One region of the Streptomyces solicamelliae genome, then DNA from elsewhere that is predicted to be linked to it. Evidence: riboswitches for the same ligand, from Rfam matches in the RefSeq annotation. Region 1 holds a riboswitch; the other holds the start of a gene.
The links. Region 1 has a riboswitch for S-adenosylmethionine ahead of ABZO31_RS08445 (aminotransferase class V-fold PLP-dependent enzyme). Riboswitches for the same ligand answer to the same signal wherever they lie in the genome.

Region 1 (7,107 bases):
GTCGCGCTGCGCGCCAAGGGCGAGACGGTGGAGGAGATCACCGGACTCGTCCGCACCATGTACGCCCACGCCAACCTGATCGAGGTCCCCGGGCCCTCCGTGGACATCGTCGGCACCGGCGGCGACGGGGCGAAGACGGTCAACATCTCCACCATGTCGGCGATCGTGGTGGCCGGTACCGGCGCCAAGGTCGTCAAGCACGGCAACCGGGCCGCGTCCTCCGCCTCCGGCGCGTCCGACGTCCTGGAGAAGCTCGGCGTCAACCTGGAGCTGACCCCGAAGCGGGTCGCCGAGGTCGCCGAGGAGGCCGGCATCACCTTCTGCTTCGCGGTGAAGTTCCACCCCGCGCTGCGGCACGTCGCCGCGGCCCGCAGGGAACTCGGCATCCGGACCACCTTCAACTTCCTCGGCCCGCTCACCAACCCGGCGCGCGTGGAGGCCCAGGCGACCGGCGTGGCCGACCGGCGGATGGCCCCGATCATGGCCGGAGTCCTGGCCGAACGCGGCTCGTCCGCGCTGGTCTTCCGCGGCGACGACGGCCTGGACGAGCTGACCACCACCGCCACGTCCACGGTGTGGGTGGTCCGCGACGGCGCGGTCCGCGAGGAGTCCTTCGACCCGCGGGACGTCGGCATCGACCTCGTCCCCGTCGAAGCGCTGCGCGGCGCCGACGCCTCGTACAACGCCGACGTCGCCCGTCGGCTGCTGACCGGCGAGACCGGCCCGGTGCGGGACGCCGTCCTGCTCAACTCGGCGGCCGCGCTGGCCGCGCTGAACCCGGGCGAGGGCACCCTTGCGGAGCAATTGCGCGCCGGGATCGAGCAGGCCGCCGAGTCGATCGACTCCGGGGCCGCCCGCCAGGCCCTGGAGCGCTGGATCGCGGTGAGCAACGCGTAGACGCGCCGTCGCGCGGCCCCGTCCGGATGACGGACGGGGTTGCGCGGTACGCGAGCAGTGGCATACGTTCAGCAACAGGTCATGAGTGACAGCCTCGAAGCCCCGGCTGGCTGTCCGGCAACCCTCCGTCCGTGGCGGGGTGCCCCGGGTGAAGACCGGGCCGTGGACAGCAAGGTCCACGGCAAGCGCGGACCCCTGCGCCAACCCTGGGGTCCTGGTCCTCAAGGGAGCAGTCTCGTGAGCAAGCGAATGCGATAGGGCTTCCCGGCCCCTTCTCCGCACCCCCTTATTCCTTTTTCCGTGCGCCTCCGCGGCGACGCGTCGTCCGCGTCGCTCCGTGTCGAGGCGCCGAATTCGCCTGCCTCGTCCGGGAGTTCGCCATGTCTGTTTCCGCCGTCGCCACCACCGCCGCCGCCACCGATGCCGCTGTCCGCGAGCCGCTGCCCGTCCTCGGCCGGGACGTGACCGTTCCGCTCGTCACGGGCGGTGAGGTGGCGTACGCGGCGCTGGACTACGCGGCCAGTGCCCCGGCGCTGCAGCGGGTGTGGGACGACGTGGCGGCGTACGCCCCGTACTACGGCAGCGTGCACCGCGGTGCCGGGTACCTCTCGCAGTTGTCCACCGACCTGTTCGAGAACAGCCGGGCCACGGTGGCGGAGTTCCTGGACTGCCGGGACGGCGACCAGGTCGTCTTCACCCGCTCGACCACCGACTCGCTCAACCTGCTGGCCGCCGTACTCCCCGAGGGCTGCCAGGTGTTCGTCTTCGAGACCGAGCACCACGCCTCCCTGCTGCCCTGGCAGGACGCCCAGGTCACGTACCTGAACGCTCCGCGCACCCCGCAGCAGGCCGTCGACACCCTGGAGCGCGCCCTGGCCGACCGGGATCCTCACGGCCCGGCGCTGGTCTGCGTGACGGGTGCGTCGAACGTGACCGGTGAGCTGTGGCCGGTCCGTGAACTCGCCGCCGCGGCGCACGCGCACGGCGCGCGGATCGTCCTCGACGCCGCGCAGCTGGCCCCCCACCACGCGGTCTCCGTGCGGGAGTCGGACGTGGACTGGGTGGCGTTCTCCGGCCACAAGCTGTACGCGCCGTTCGGCGCCGGCGTCCTGGCCGGCCGGGCCGACTGGCTGCAGGTGGCGGAGCCGTACCTGGCCGGTGGCGGTGCGTCGCGCACGGTGGCCCGGCGTGCCGACGGCGGGGTGCACGTGGAGTGGCACACCACCGCGGCCCGTCATGAGGCCGGCTCGCCCAACGTCATCGGCGTCTACGCCATCGCCGCCGCCTGCAAGGCCCTCACCGAGGCCGGCTTCGACTCCCTCGTCGCCCGTGAGCAGCACCTCATCGACACCGTCCGTGCGGGTCTGGCCGAGGTGCCGGAGGTCAGGGTGCTCTCGCTGTTCGGCGACGACGCGCCCCGCGTCGGGGTCATCTCGTTCGTCGTGGAGGGCTGGAACAGCTCCCACTTCGCCGCCGCGCTCTCCGCCGAGTACGGCATCGGCGTCCGCGACGGCCTCTTCTGCGCCCACCCGCTGGTGCGCACCCTGCTGGGCAGCGACCCGCAGGACGCCGGTGAGTGCGGGGCGCCGGAGGCCGGGCCCGGTGAGCCCTCCCTGAACGCGATCCGGGTGAGCTTCGGGGCCGGTACGCCCGACGAGCACGTCGAGCGGTTCGTCGCGGCCGTGAAGGAGCTGGTCCGGGACGGCGCGCAGTGGAAGTACCGCACGGAGGACGGCCGCTGCGTTCCCGACCGTGGCTGATCGCCCACTCGTACGGGTGAAGGGGGCTCCCTGGCGGGGCCCCCTTCCTCGTGCGACCCGCCTACGACTCCAGGCCGATGGCGAAGGCCGCCTCCAGGTCGTGCTGGGAGTACGTGCGGAACGCGACGTGCGTGTCCGTGGCCTCCACGCCGGGGATCTTGCTGATGCTGCCGGGGATCACGTCCGCCAGATCGTCGTGCCGGGCCACCCGGACCATGGCGATCAGGTCGTAGGTGCCGGTCACCGAGAAGACCTCGCTGACGCTGTCCAGCGCGGCGATCGACTCCGCGATCTCGGGGATGCGGTCCACGCTGGTCTTGATGAGCACGATCGCGGTGATCATGGCTGGCGTTCTCCCTCGGTCGCCGCGGCTGGAGCCTTCACCCTATCTCTCCGCGCGAAGCGCCCCCAGGCGTAGAGGAAGCCCAGCGCGAAGCCCACCACGTGGGCCAGATACGCCACGCCCGGACCGGGCCCGGCGGCGCTGGCCGCGAGCCACTGCAGCACGAACCAGAAGACCAGCACCATCCAGGCGGGGAAGCGCAGCGGCAGGAACAGCAGGAAGGGGAACAGGCTGGTCACCCGGGCCCGCGGGAAGAGGAACAGGAACGCCCCGAGCACCGCCGAGATCGCCCCCGACGCCCCGACCAGGGTCTGCTCGCTGGTCGCGTGGGCGGCCGCGTACGCGAGCAGCGCGAGATAGCCGCAGCCGAGATAGAAGAGCAGGAACTCCAGCCGGCCCATCCGCTCCTCCGCCATCGCGCCGAACACGGAGAGGAAGAGCATGTTGCCGAGCAGATGCAGCCAGCTGCCGTGCACGAACAGCGCGGTCAGCGGGGTGAGCAGGGTGCGCGGCTCGCTGCTCATCAGCTCCGCGGGGACCACGCCCCAGCGGCGGAACCAGTCGCTCTGCGCGGCGAGCAGCCGGTCGCCGGTCCCGTACACCGGATTGAACCCGGAGACCGGGCCGAGCAGGAAGACCAGGCAGCAGACGGCGATCAGGCCGTACGTCATCGCCGGTCCGTGCACCGCGCCGCGTGCCGTCGCCCGCCAGTCGATCATGCACAGATCATGGCGTAAGCGGACCGAGCGGGACAGAGCGCCTCGCCGCGTGGCCCCGGACCCGTGGACGGGACCCGCGTCGGGGGTGCGGGGGAGACTAGGGTGACGGGCAGTACTTCCGCAGTTCGACGGCGCACCGCGGGACCCCTCGAAGGAACAGGAAGAAGGACGGCACCATGACGACGGTTCCCCAGCCGACCGCCGAGACCCGCTGGCGCTGCACGCTCTGCGGCAACCTGACCCGCTTCGACGTGACCCGCTCCTCGAAGGTCGTCGAGTACGTCCATCTGGACCTGGCCGGCGAGCCCACCGTGGAGGAGCGCGAGGTGCTCAGTGAGACCATCGAGTCGGTCCGCTGTCGCTGGTGCAACGCGGTGGACCAGATCGAACTGGTGGACAGGCCGGGTACGGCTTCCTGAGGCACGGCGCGGACGACGATGAGGTGACGGAACGTGGAGCAGCCCGCACGGGACGGTGAGCCGGCCGGTGCGGCGGGCGATGCCGCCGAGGCGCTCGACCGACCCCTGCCGGAGGGTGTGCGGCGGCGGGTCGTCGCGCTGGTCGCCGACGCCTTCGGCGGGCTGACGGTCGCCGAGCTCCCGTCCGCCCTGCGGCAGTACGCGCGTTTCACGCCCAGTCGCCGCGCCAAGTTCGCCGGTACGGCCATGGCCGCCGCCCTGGAGACCGACGCGCTGTTCCGGCAGCGGATCGGCGAGCGGTTCAAGGACGCCGAGCCCGAACTGGCCGCCGCCGTCGAGTCCGGCAGCCCCCCGGCCGCCGCCGACCCGGTGGACGTGGCCGCGGCCGCCTACATGCTGCGGCCGCCCGGCTGGGTGAAGCTGGTCGCCGCCGCCGGCGAGGAGGTCCAGCGCGCTGACGCCGAGCGCGCCGACGAGGCCGGACGGCGCGAACTGGAGCGGCTGCGCGAGGAGGTGGCCGCCGCCAAGGAGCGCGGCCGCGCCGAGACCGAGCAGCTGCGCCACGACCTGGAGGCGGCCCGCAGGGAAGCGGAATCGCTTCACCGGAAGCTGCGCAGCGCCCAGAGCGACGTGAAGCGCGGCGAGGCCGCGCTGCGCCGCAGCCGGGGCGAGATCGACGCGATCAAGGCGGAGTCCGCCGCGCAGGTGTCGGCCGCCGAGAGCGAGACCCGCCGGCTCAAGTCCCGCCTCGGGGAGGTCGAGGCGGCCCTGGAGGGCAGCCGGCGCGCCGCCCGCGAAGGCCGCTCGGTGGAGGACATGCGGCTGCGGCTGCTGCTCGACACCGTGCTCGACGCCGCGCAGGGGCTGCGCCGCGAACTGGCCCTGCCGCCGGTGTCGGTGCATCCGGCGGACCTGGTGGACGCGGTGGAACCGGGGCGGATGTCGCCGAAGGACATCGCGGCCCGCGCGCTGTCCGAGACCGATCCCGCGCTGCTCGACCAGCTGCTGGCGCTGCCCCAGGCGCATCTGGTGGTGGACGGCTACAACGTGACCAAGACCGGCTATCCGACGATGCCGCTGGAGAAGCAGCGGCTGCGGCTGCTCGGCGGGCTCTCCGGCCTCGCGGCCCGTACGGGCGCCGAGGTCACCTGTGTCTTCGACGGGGCCGAACTGGCCGCGCCGGTGCTGCTCGCGCCGCCCCGCGGTGTCCGCGTGCTGTTCTCGAAGCCGGGCGTGACGGCCGACGAGCTCATCCGGCAACTGGTCCGGGCCGAGCCGCCGGGCCGGCCGGTCGTGGTGGTGTCGACCGACCGCGAGGTCGCCGACGGCGTGGCCAAGTCGGGTGCCCGGCCGGTCGCGTCCGCCTTGTTGCTGAAGCGTCTTTCGCGCCTCTCGTGACGAGTCGGCAACTGGTGAGCGCAATGCCCGAATTCTGATCCGCGCAGGGTCAAGTACTCATCACTGCCCGTGTGTCGTATGTAAATAATGTGCCGCCCGGGCGAGATTTTTCGCATGAGGATTTGAACTGATCACAACTCGGTCACTAGGGTCGGGCCTCGAACCTTCGCGCGGTTGATCATCCATCCCGGGTGGCAGTGAAGGGCCCCGCCTGCCTCCCCGTGCGGCCAGGCGGCCTGAGGCAGAAGGAGCTCGCCCAAGTGGCGTCCCACCGTCGTCCCAAGCAGCCGAGCCGCACCCGCGTGACCGTCCTCACGGCCACCGCCGCCGCAGCCGTCGCCCTCTCCGCCAACGCCGGTGCCCAGGCCGCGCCGAAGCCGAAGGTCGAAGAGGTCAAGTCGAAGGTCGACAAGCTCCACCACGAGGCCGAGGAGGCCACGGAGCAGTACAACCTGGCCGAAGAGCGCCGCGGCAAGCTGCAGAAGGAGATCAGCGCCCTTCAGGACAAGGTGGCCCGCGGCCAGGCCGATCTCAACACCCTGCGCGAGAGCATCGGTTCGGTCGCCAGCGCCCAGTACCGCTCGGGCGGCATCGACCCCTCGCTCCAGCTCTTCCTCTCCTCCGACCCGGACACCTACCTCGACAAGGCGTCCGCCATCGACCAGTTGACCGCCAAGCAGGGCGAGGTCCTCCAGTCGATCCAGGAGAAGCAGCGCACCCTCGCCCAGCAGCGCGCCGAGGCCACCACGAAGCTGGCCGACCTGGAGAGCGTCCGCAAGACGCTCGGCGAGAAGAAGAAGTCCTTCCAGGGCAAGCTCGCCGAGGCCCAGAAGCTCCTCAACACCCTGACCGCCGCCGAGCGCGCGAAGATGCAGGCCGAGGAGCAGCGCGCCAGCCGCGCCGCCGGCGACCGCGTCGACCTGGGCAACGAGGTCCCCGCCTCCCAGCGCGGCGCCGCCGCCCTCAACGCCGCCGCCACGCAGCTCGGCAAGCCGTACGTCTCCGGCGCCGAGGGCCCCAACTCGTACGACTGCTCCGGTCTGACGCAGTGGTCGTACCGGCAGGCCGGCGTCGACATCAGCCGCACCACGTACACCCAGCAGAACGACGGGGTGAAGATCGGCCGCAGCCAGCTCAAGCCGGGCGACCTGGTCTTCTTCAACAGCCTGTCCCACGTGGGCCTGTACGCGGGCAACAACACGATCCTGCACGCCCCGAAGCCGGGCGCGGTCGTCCGCTACGAGTCCATGGACTACATGGGCACCTTCCAGTTCGGCGTCCGTATCTGACGTCCCCCGGACTCCGTTCGGGCGAAATCGCCCCACCCCGCTCTGACTCCACGCCCCGCCGGTGACCTGTGATCTCCGGTGGGGCGTCACTGTGCGTACGCGGCGCGTTCGTTGGTGTCGCGTGACCGACGGGTTACTGTCTGCCGTCGCGACAGCTACCCGAAGGAGCGCGGTACGTGGCGTCCCATCGCCGGCCCTCGAAGGCCACCGTCCTGTCCGCCGCCGCGGTCACCGCAGCCGCGGCCCTCGGCGGTGCCGCACCCGCCCTCGCCGACCCGCACG
Region 2 (7,107 bases), 1.4 Mb from region 1:
TTGGCCACCAGGTTCATGCCGTCCCGCACGGGGTTGACCAGGGCCACGTCGGCCATCCGGTACACCGCGAGCGAGCGCGTGAAGTCGTCCCGCACGGAGACCAGCACCGGCTGCCAGTCCGGCGTGCCGAACTCCGCGTTGATCTCCTCCGCCAGCTCCGTCACCGCCGCGGTGTACGAGCGGTACGCCTCCAGGTCCTGCCGCGAGGGGTACGCTGAGGCCAGGTGGACCACCCGGCCGCGCCACTCGGGGTGGACCATCAGCAGCTCCCGGTAGGCCAGCAGGCCGCGCAGGATGTTCTTGGACAGCTCCGTGCGGTCGACCCGCGCGATCGTCCGCCGGCCGCCGGTCTCCTCGCGCAGCCGGGCCAGCCGCTCGTCCACCGCCGGCCGGTACGCCAGCGCCCGCAGATCCTCGCCGTCGACACCGAGCGGGTACACCCGCACCCGGGCCGTGCGCCCCTCGTCGTCGAGGCGCGAGCCCGACACGAACGCCTGCGCCCACGACCAGGTGTGGAACCCCAGCTCGTCCGCCCCGAGCATGCCCCGCACCAGCTCCTCGCGGACGTCCTGCGGCAGCATCCGCAGGGAGTCCGGCGACGCCCACGGCGTGTGCGTGAAGTGGCCGATCCGCAGGTCGGGGCGGAGCTCCCGCAGCTGCCCCGGCACCAGCGCCAGGTGGTAGTCCTGCACCAGCACGCAGGCGCCGTCCTCCGCCGCCTCGGCCAGCGCCTCGGCGAAGGCGCGGTTGTACGCCCGGTACGACGCCCAGCGGCGGCGGAACTCCGCGTCGAAGACGGGCTCGCGCGGCACGTCGTACAGGTGGTGGTGGAGGAACCACAGCACCGAGTTCGCGATCCCGTTGTACGCGTCGTCGTACACGCCCGGGTCGATGTCCAGCATCCGGACGCCCGGCTCCGCGACGCCCCGCCGCACCGCCTCGCGGTCGCCGTCGCCCAGCGCCGCGCAGACCCACAGGCTGTCCTCCGCCGCGACCGCGCTCAGGCCGGACACCAGCCCGCCGCCGCCCCGCCGGGCGTCGAGCGTGCCGTCGTCCCGGCGGACGTAGCTGACCGGACCGCGGTTGGAGGCGACGAGAACAGTGGCCATGTGGCGAACCTAGCCCGTCCCGGAACCGCTCAAACGTACGCCCGGACAGGGTGGCGACAACCCGTCACCGGTCCCGCCGCGCCCGGGCCGCCGCCCGCGCCACGACGCCCGTCGCGCCCAGGGCGAGCAGCAGCCCGCCGAGCAGCCACAGACGCTCCCCGCCGTGCCCGGAGGATGCCGCGCCGAGCAGCTCCCCCTCCAGCGTCACTTCATGGATCAACTGTGTAAATCGCATGAAAACGGAATCTAGTCACCCGGCCGCGCCCGGCCCGGCTACGCCACGCGCCTGCGCGCGTACTCCGCGATCTCCGCCATCGGCGGCCGCTCCTCGGTGTCCACCGGGTACGTCCGCGGCACGAACCCCGCCCCACCGTCCGCGGCCCGCTCGAACTGCGTCAGCTCCGGCCGTACGAGGTGCCCGCGCGACAGCCGCACCTGCGCCGTCCGGTAGATCGCCGCCGCCATCCGGCCCAGCGCCTGACCGCCCTGGTGACGGTGCTTGCGCACCCCCACGTCCACCTGCGCCAGCGCGTCCAGGCCCACCGTGTGCAGCGCGTCCACCAGGAGCCCCAGCTCCACCCCGTACCCCACCGGGAACGGCAGCCGCTCCAGGAGCGTGCGCCGCGCCGCGTACTCGCCGCCCAGCGGCTGCACGAAGCCGGCCAGCTGTGGCCAGTGCAGGTTCAGCAGCGGCCGCGCCACCAGCTCCGTCACCCGGCCGCCCTGGCCGGGAGCGTCGCCCAGCGGCCGGTCGTACATCGCCTTGACGAACTCCACGTCCGGGTCCGTGAGCAGCGGCCCCACGATCCCCGAGACGAAGTCCGCCGAGAAGTCCCGCAGGTCCGCGTCCACGAAACAGACCACGTCACCGCTGGTCGCGAGCAGCGAGCGCCACAGCACCTCGCCCTTGCCCGGCAGCGCCGGGATCCGCGGCAGGACCGCGTCCCGCGCCACCACCCGCGCCCCGGCCGCCGCGGCGACCTCCGCCGTCCGGTCCGTGGACCCGGAGTCCACCACCACCAGCTCGTCGACCAGCGGCACCGCCTCCGACATCAGCTCGCGGCGGATGACCGACACGATGTCGCCGACCGTGGCCTCCTCGTCGAGCGCCGGCAGCACCACGCTCACCGTCGTCCCACGCTTGGCCGCCAGGATCTGCTCCATCGGACGGTCGGCCACCGACCAGGAGCGCCTGCCCAGCCAGCGCTCCACTTCATCCAGCACGTCGGTTACTCCCCAGTTGCTGCGGTCTGTGATCCATCTCGCGGTTCGGACGACTATCTCAACCGCCCGTGCCTTCGGTTACAGTCTTGAACAACGCAGCGGCCCGGTGCATGTCGGGGTCCCGACCGCGTTCCACAATCGAATACCGCTCATCCAGAGGGGCAGAGGGATACGGCCCGTTGAAGCCCCGGCAACCCTCCAGTCGGTTCTCCTGCGCGATCGCGCCGCGAGGCTCCCGGCTAGGGAAGGTGCCAAATCCGTCTCATGGCGAGATGCGCCATGAGGAAGATGAGGAGAAAGGGCCTCGCCTCCATGGCTGTACAGACGGTTGCAACCACCCAGAATTCGGTCGATCTCGGTCCCGCGACCGGCCTCTCCTGCCGCGAGTGCGGCGAGCGGTTCGCGCTCGGCCCGATCTTCGCCTGTGAGCTGTGTTTCGGCCCGCTCGAAGTCGCGTACGACCTTCCCACCGGTGACCCCGAGGCGCTGCGCAAGCAGATCGAGGCCGGCCCCGCCAACATCTGGCGCTACGCCCCGCTGCTGCCCGTCCCGACGGACGTCGCCGTGAAGCCCAATCTGAACCCCGGCTGGACCAAGCTCGTCCAGGCCGACAACCTCGCCGCCGCGCTCGGTGTCGAGCCGGGCAAGCTGTTCGTCAAGGACGACTCCGGAAACCCGACGCACTCCTTCAAGGACCGCGTCGTCGCCCAGGCCCTCGAGGCCGCCCGCGCCTTCGGCTTCACCACCCTGTCCTGCTCCTCCACCGGCAACCTGGCCGGCGCCGTCGGCGCCGCGGCCGCCCGCGCCGGCTTCCGCTCCTGCGTGTTCATCCCGCACGACCTCGAGCAGGGCAAGGTCGTCATGGCCGCGGTCTACGGCGGCGAACTCGTCGGCATCGAGGGCAACTACGACGACGTCAACCGCTTCTGCTCCGAGCTCATCGGCGACCCGCTGGGCGAGGGCTGGGGCTTCGTCAACGTCAACCTGCGGCCGTACTACGCCGAGGGCTCCAAGACCCTCGCGTACGAGATCTGCGAGCAGCTCGGCTGGCAGCTGCCCGACCAGCTGGTCATCCCGATCGCCTCCGGCTCCCAGCTCACCAAGATCGACAAGGGTCTGCAGGAGCTCATCAAGCTCGGCCTCGTCGAGGACAAGCCGTACAAGATCTTCGGCGCCCAGGCCGAGGGCTGCTCCCCGGTCTCCGTCGCCTTCAAGGCCGGCCACGACGTCGTACGGCCCCAGAAGCCGAACACGATCGCCAAGTCCCTCGCCATCGGCAACCCGGCCGACGGCCCGTACGTCCTCGACATCGCCCGCCGCACGGGCGGCGCCGTGGAGGACGTGAACGACGAGCAGGTCGTGGACGCCATCAAGCTGCTCGCCCGCACCGAGGGCATCTTCGCCGAGACCGCGGGCGGCGTGACCGTCGGCGTGACGAAGAAGCTCGTCGAGGCCGGCGTCCTCGACCCCACGCTGACGACGGTGGTCCTCAACACCGGCGACGGCCTCAAGACCCTCGACGCGGTCGCCGAGACCTCTCAGGCCACCGCCGTCATCCGCCCGAGCCTGGACGCGTTCCGCGACGCCGGCCTGGCCCACTGAGCCGACTGAAGCGACGACAAGGGAGAAGCCATGAGCGTCAACGTCCGCATCCCCACCATCCTCCGCACCTACACGGGCGGGCAGTCCGAGGTCCCGGCCGAGGGCACCACCCTGGGTGAGGTCATCGCCGACCTGGAGAAGAACCACACGGGCATCGCCGCCCGCGTCCTCGACGACCAGGGCAAGCTTCGCCGCTTCGTCAACGTGTACGTCAACGACGACGACGTCCGCTTCGAGCAGGGCCTGGAGACGGCGACGCCGGACGGTGCGGGCGTCTCGATCATCCCGGCCGTCGCCGGAGGCTGACCGTCGAGCGCAGTGCCGGCGGCTGCCGAGTTACCCGCGGTATCCGAATTGCCCCTTCTGGTGAAGAACCGGAGGGGGCAATTCTGCATGGTTGAGCGCGGTAGAGTTGGGGAAGTCCCCTCCGCTGCTCGTGCCAGACGCATATGAGAATGCGCCCGCACGCGACAAGAAGCAGCCAAAATACCTGAGCATTGTGTACTTTTTGCGCCCTTTTCCGGGCCTGATTTGCCCCGGAAATCAAGGAAATCTCCGCAATTCTCCTTTACGGCTCGCTCAGATTTCTCGTCCGATTGACCTGTTGCAGAGGGCAGTTGGGCAGATACATTCAGCCGCGGTCGACGCGTTCCGGCGCAGGGTCTGACCCGGGTTCGCGAAGTGCGGATCCGCGCAAGGGCCAGTAATAGGGGAGTTAGGCATGGCTCAGGGCACCGTCAAGTGGTTCAACGCGGAGAAGGGCTACGGCTTCATCGCGGTCGACGGTGGTGCGGATGTTTTCGTCCACTACAGCGCGATTCAGATGGACGGCTACCGCACCCTCGAGGAGGGGCAGCGGGTCGAGTTCGAGATCTCGCAGGGCCAGAAGGGCCCGCAGGCCGACATGGTCAAGCTCGCCGTCTGACTGCGGCGCGATCGGCCACCGACGCACTTCGTTCGAGGGGCCCGCATCCACCTGGATGCGGGCCCCTCGCGCGTGTGCCGGCGCGTGTACCGGACGGCGGCGACAGCGTGCCCGATCCCCGGAAGACGCTTGCGCCCACCCGTCACCCGACCACCACCCCTTGTGCGACGTCCCTTCGGGACGGCCTTGCACTCTCCTGGGTCGAGTGCTAATCATTGGCGTTAGCACTCTCCCAGTGAGAGTGCTTACGAGGATCGGGCAGACGAGGTCCGCAGGCCGGGCGGGGCAAGGAACCGCACGGCACGCAGACCGTCCGTCGCGGGCGTCGGCGCGGTCCTGGAGCGTTATCCACCCCATGTCCGGGAGGACCACTTCACATGGCCAAGATCATCGCGTTCGACGAGGAGGCCCGGCGCGGTCTCGAGCGCGGCATGAACCAGCTCGCTGACGCCGTCAAGGTCACCCTCGGCCCCAAGGGCCGTAACGTCGTCCTCGAGAAGAAGTGGGGCGCCCCCACGATCACCAACGATGGTGTCTCCATCGCCAAGGAGATCGAGCTCGAGGACCCGTACGAGAAGATCGGCGCCGAGCTGGTCAAGGAAGTCGCCAAGAAGACGGACGACGTCGCCGGCGACGGTACGACCACCGCGACCGTTCTCGCCCAGGCGCTCGTCCGCGAGGGCCTGCGCAACGTGGCGGCCGGCGCCAACCCGATGGCCCTGAAGCGCGGTATCGAGAAGGCCGTCGAGGCCGTCTCCGGCGCGCTGCTCGACCAGGCCAAGGAGGTCGAGACCAAGGAGCAGATCGCCTCCACCGCCTCCATCTCCGCCGCCGACACCCAGATCGGCGAGCTCATCGCCGAGGCCATGGACAAGGTCGGCAAGGAAGGCGTCATCACCGTCGAGGAGTCCCAGACCTTCGGTCTGGAGCTGGAGCTCACCGAGGGTATGCGCTTCGACAAGGGCTACATCTCGGCGTACTTCGCCACCGACATGGAGCGTATGGAGGCCTCGCTCGAGGACCCGTACATCCTCATCGCCAACTCCAAGATCGGCAACGTGAAGGACCTCCTTCCGCTGCTCGAGAAGGTCATGCAGTCCGGCAAGCCGCTGCTGATCATCGCCGAGGACGTCGAGGGCGAGGCCCTGTCGACCCTGGTCGTCAACAAGATCCGCGGCACCTTCAAGTCCGTCGCCGTCAAGGCGCCGGGCTTCGGCGACCGCCGCAAGGCCATGCTGAACGACATCGCCATCCTCACCGGCGGCACGGTCATCTCCGAGGAGGTCGGCCTCAAGCTCGAGAACGCCGGCGTCGACCTGCTGGGCCGCGCCCGCAAGGTCGTCATCACCAAGGACGAGACCACCATCGTCGACGGTGCCGGTGACAGCGAGCAGGTCGCGGGCCGCGTGAACCAGATCCGCGCCGAGATCGAGAACTCGGACTCGGACTACGACCGCGAGAAGCTCCAGGAGCGCCTCGCGAAGCTGGCCGGCGGCGTGGCCGTCATCAAGGCCGGCGCCGCGACCGAGGTCGAGCTCAAGGAGCGCAAGCACCGCATCGAGGACGCCGTTCGCAACGCGAAGGCGGCCGTCGAGGAGGGCATCGTCGCCGGCGGTGGCGTCGCCCTGCTGCAGGCCTCCGAGGTCTTCGAGAAGCTGGAGCTGGACGGTGACGAGGCCACCGGTGCCGCCGCCGTCAAGCTGGCGCTCGAGGCCCCGCTGAAGCAGATCTCCGTGAACGCCGGCCTCGAGGGTGGCGTCATCGTGGAGAAGGTGCGCAACCTGCCCGTCGGCCACGGCCTGAACGCCGCCACCGGCGAGTACGTCGACATGATCGCCGAGGGCATCATCGACCCGGCGAAGGTCACGCGCTCCGCGCTGCAGAACGCGGCCTCCATCGCCGCGCTGTTCCTCACCACCGAGGCCGTCATCGCCGACAAGCCGGAGAAGGCCGCCGCGGCCGCCCCGGGCGGCATGCCGGGCGGTGACATGGACTTCTGATCCGCTCGCGGATCGGCCGTTCCCGAAGCAGTACGCGAAGGGCGGCACCCCCACCGGGGGTGCCGCCCTTCGGCGTGTTCAGCGGGCGCGCGTCACAGCACGTCGACGTCGTCCGGCGTCGCCGTGGAGTTGAAGTGCGTGGCGTCACCCATGTACCGGATCAGGTAGCGCCCGTCCACGGTCGCCGTCGTCCGGAACGAACACAGGCCGTTCGTCGCCGACTTGGAGGTGCCGAGCAGCTTCCACG

Region 2: linked by a shared signal. The riboswitch ahead of thrC (threonine synthase) and the one ahead of ABZO31_RS08445 (aminotransferase class V-fold PLP-dependent enzyme) in region 1 are both predicted to bind S-adenosylmethionine.

Annotation. Positions count from the first base shown of each region.
Region 1 is NZ_CP160404.1:1,818,751-1,825,857, reverse strand. It holds gene trpD (anthranilate phosphoribosyltransferase) at 1-897, shown strand, start outside; SAM riboswitch class IV at 975-1,091, shown strand; gene ABZO31_RS08445 (aminotransferase class V-fold PLP-dependent enzyme) at 1,278-2,657, shown strand; gene ABZO31_RS08440 (Lrp/AsnC family transcriptional regulator) at 2,719-3,000, opposite strand; gene ABZO31_RS08435 (rhomboid family intramembrane serine protease) at 2,997-3,719, opposite strand; gene ABZO31_RS08430 (hypothetical protein) at 3,896-4,138, shown strand; gene ABZO31_RS08425 (NYN domain-containing protein) at 4,172-5,536, shown strand; gene ABZO31_RS08420 (C40 family peptidase) at 5,797-6,825, shown strand; gene ABZO31_RS08415 (NlpC/P60 family protein) at 7,002-7,107, shown strand, end outside.
Region 2 is NZ_CP160404.1:3,241,635-3,248,741, reverse strand. It holds gene ABZO31_RS14955 (alpha,alpha-trehalose-phosphate synthase (UDP-forming)) at 1-1,109, opposite strand, end outside; gene ABZO31_RS14950 (hypothetical protein) at 1,174-1,329, opposite strand; gene ABZO31_RS14945 (glucosyl-3-phosphoglycerate synthase) at 1,383-2,333, opposite strand; SAM riboswitch class I at 2,480-2,628, shown strand; gene thrC (threonine synthase) at 2,646-3,935, shown strand; gene ABZO31_RS14935 (MoaD/ThiS family protein) at 3,966-4,241, shown strand; gene ABZO31_RS14930 (cold-shock protein) at 4,657-4,860, shown strand; gene groL (chaperonin GroEL) at 5,238-6,860, shown strand; gene ABZO31_RS14920 (hypothetical protein) at 6,953-7,107, opposite strand, start outside.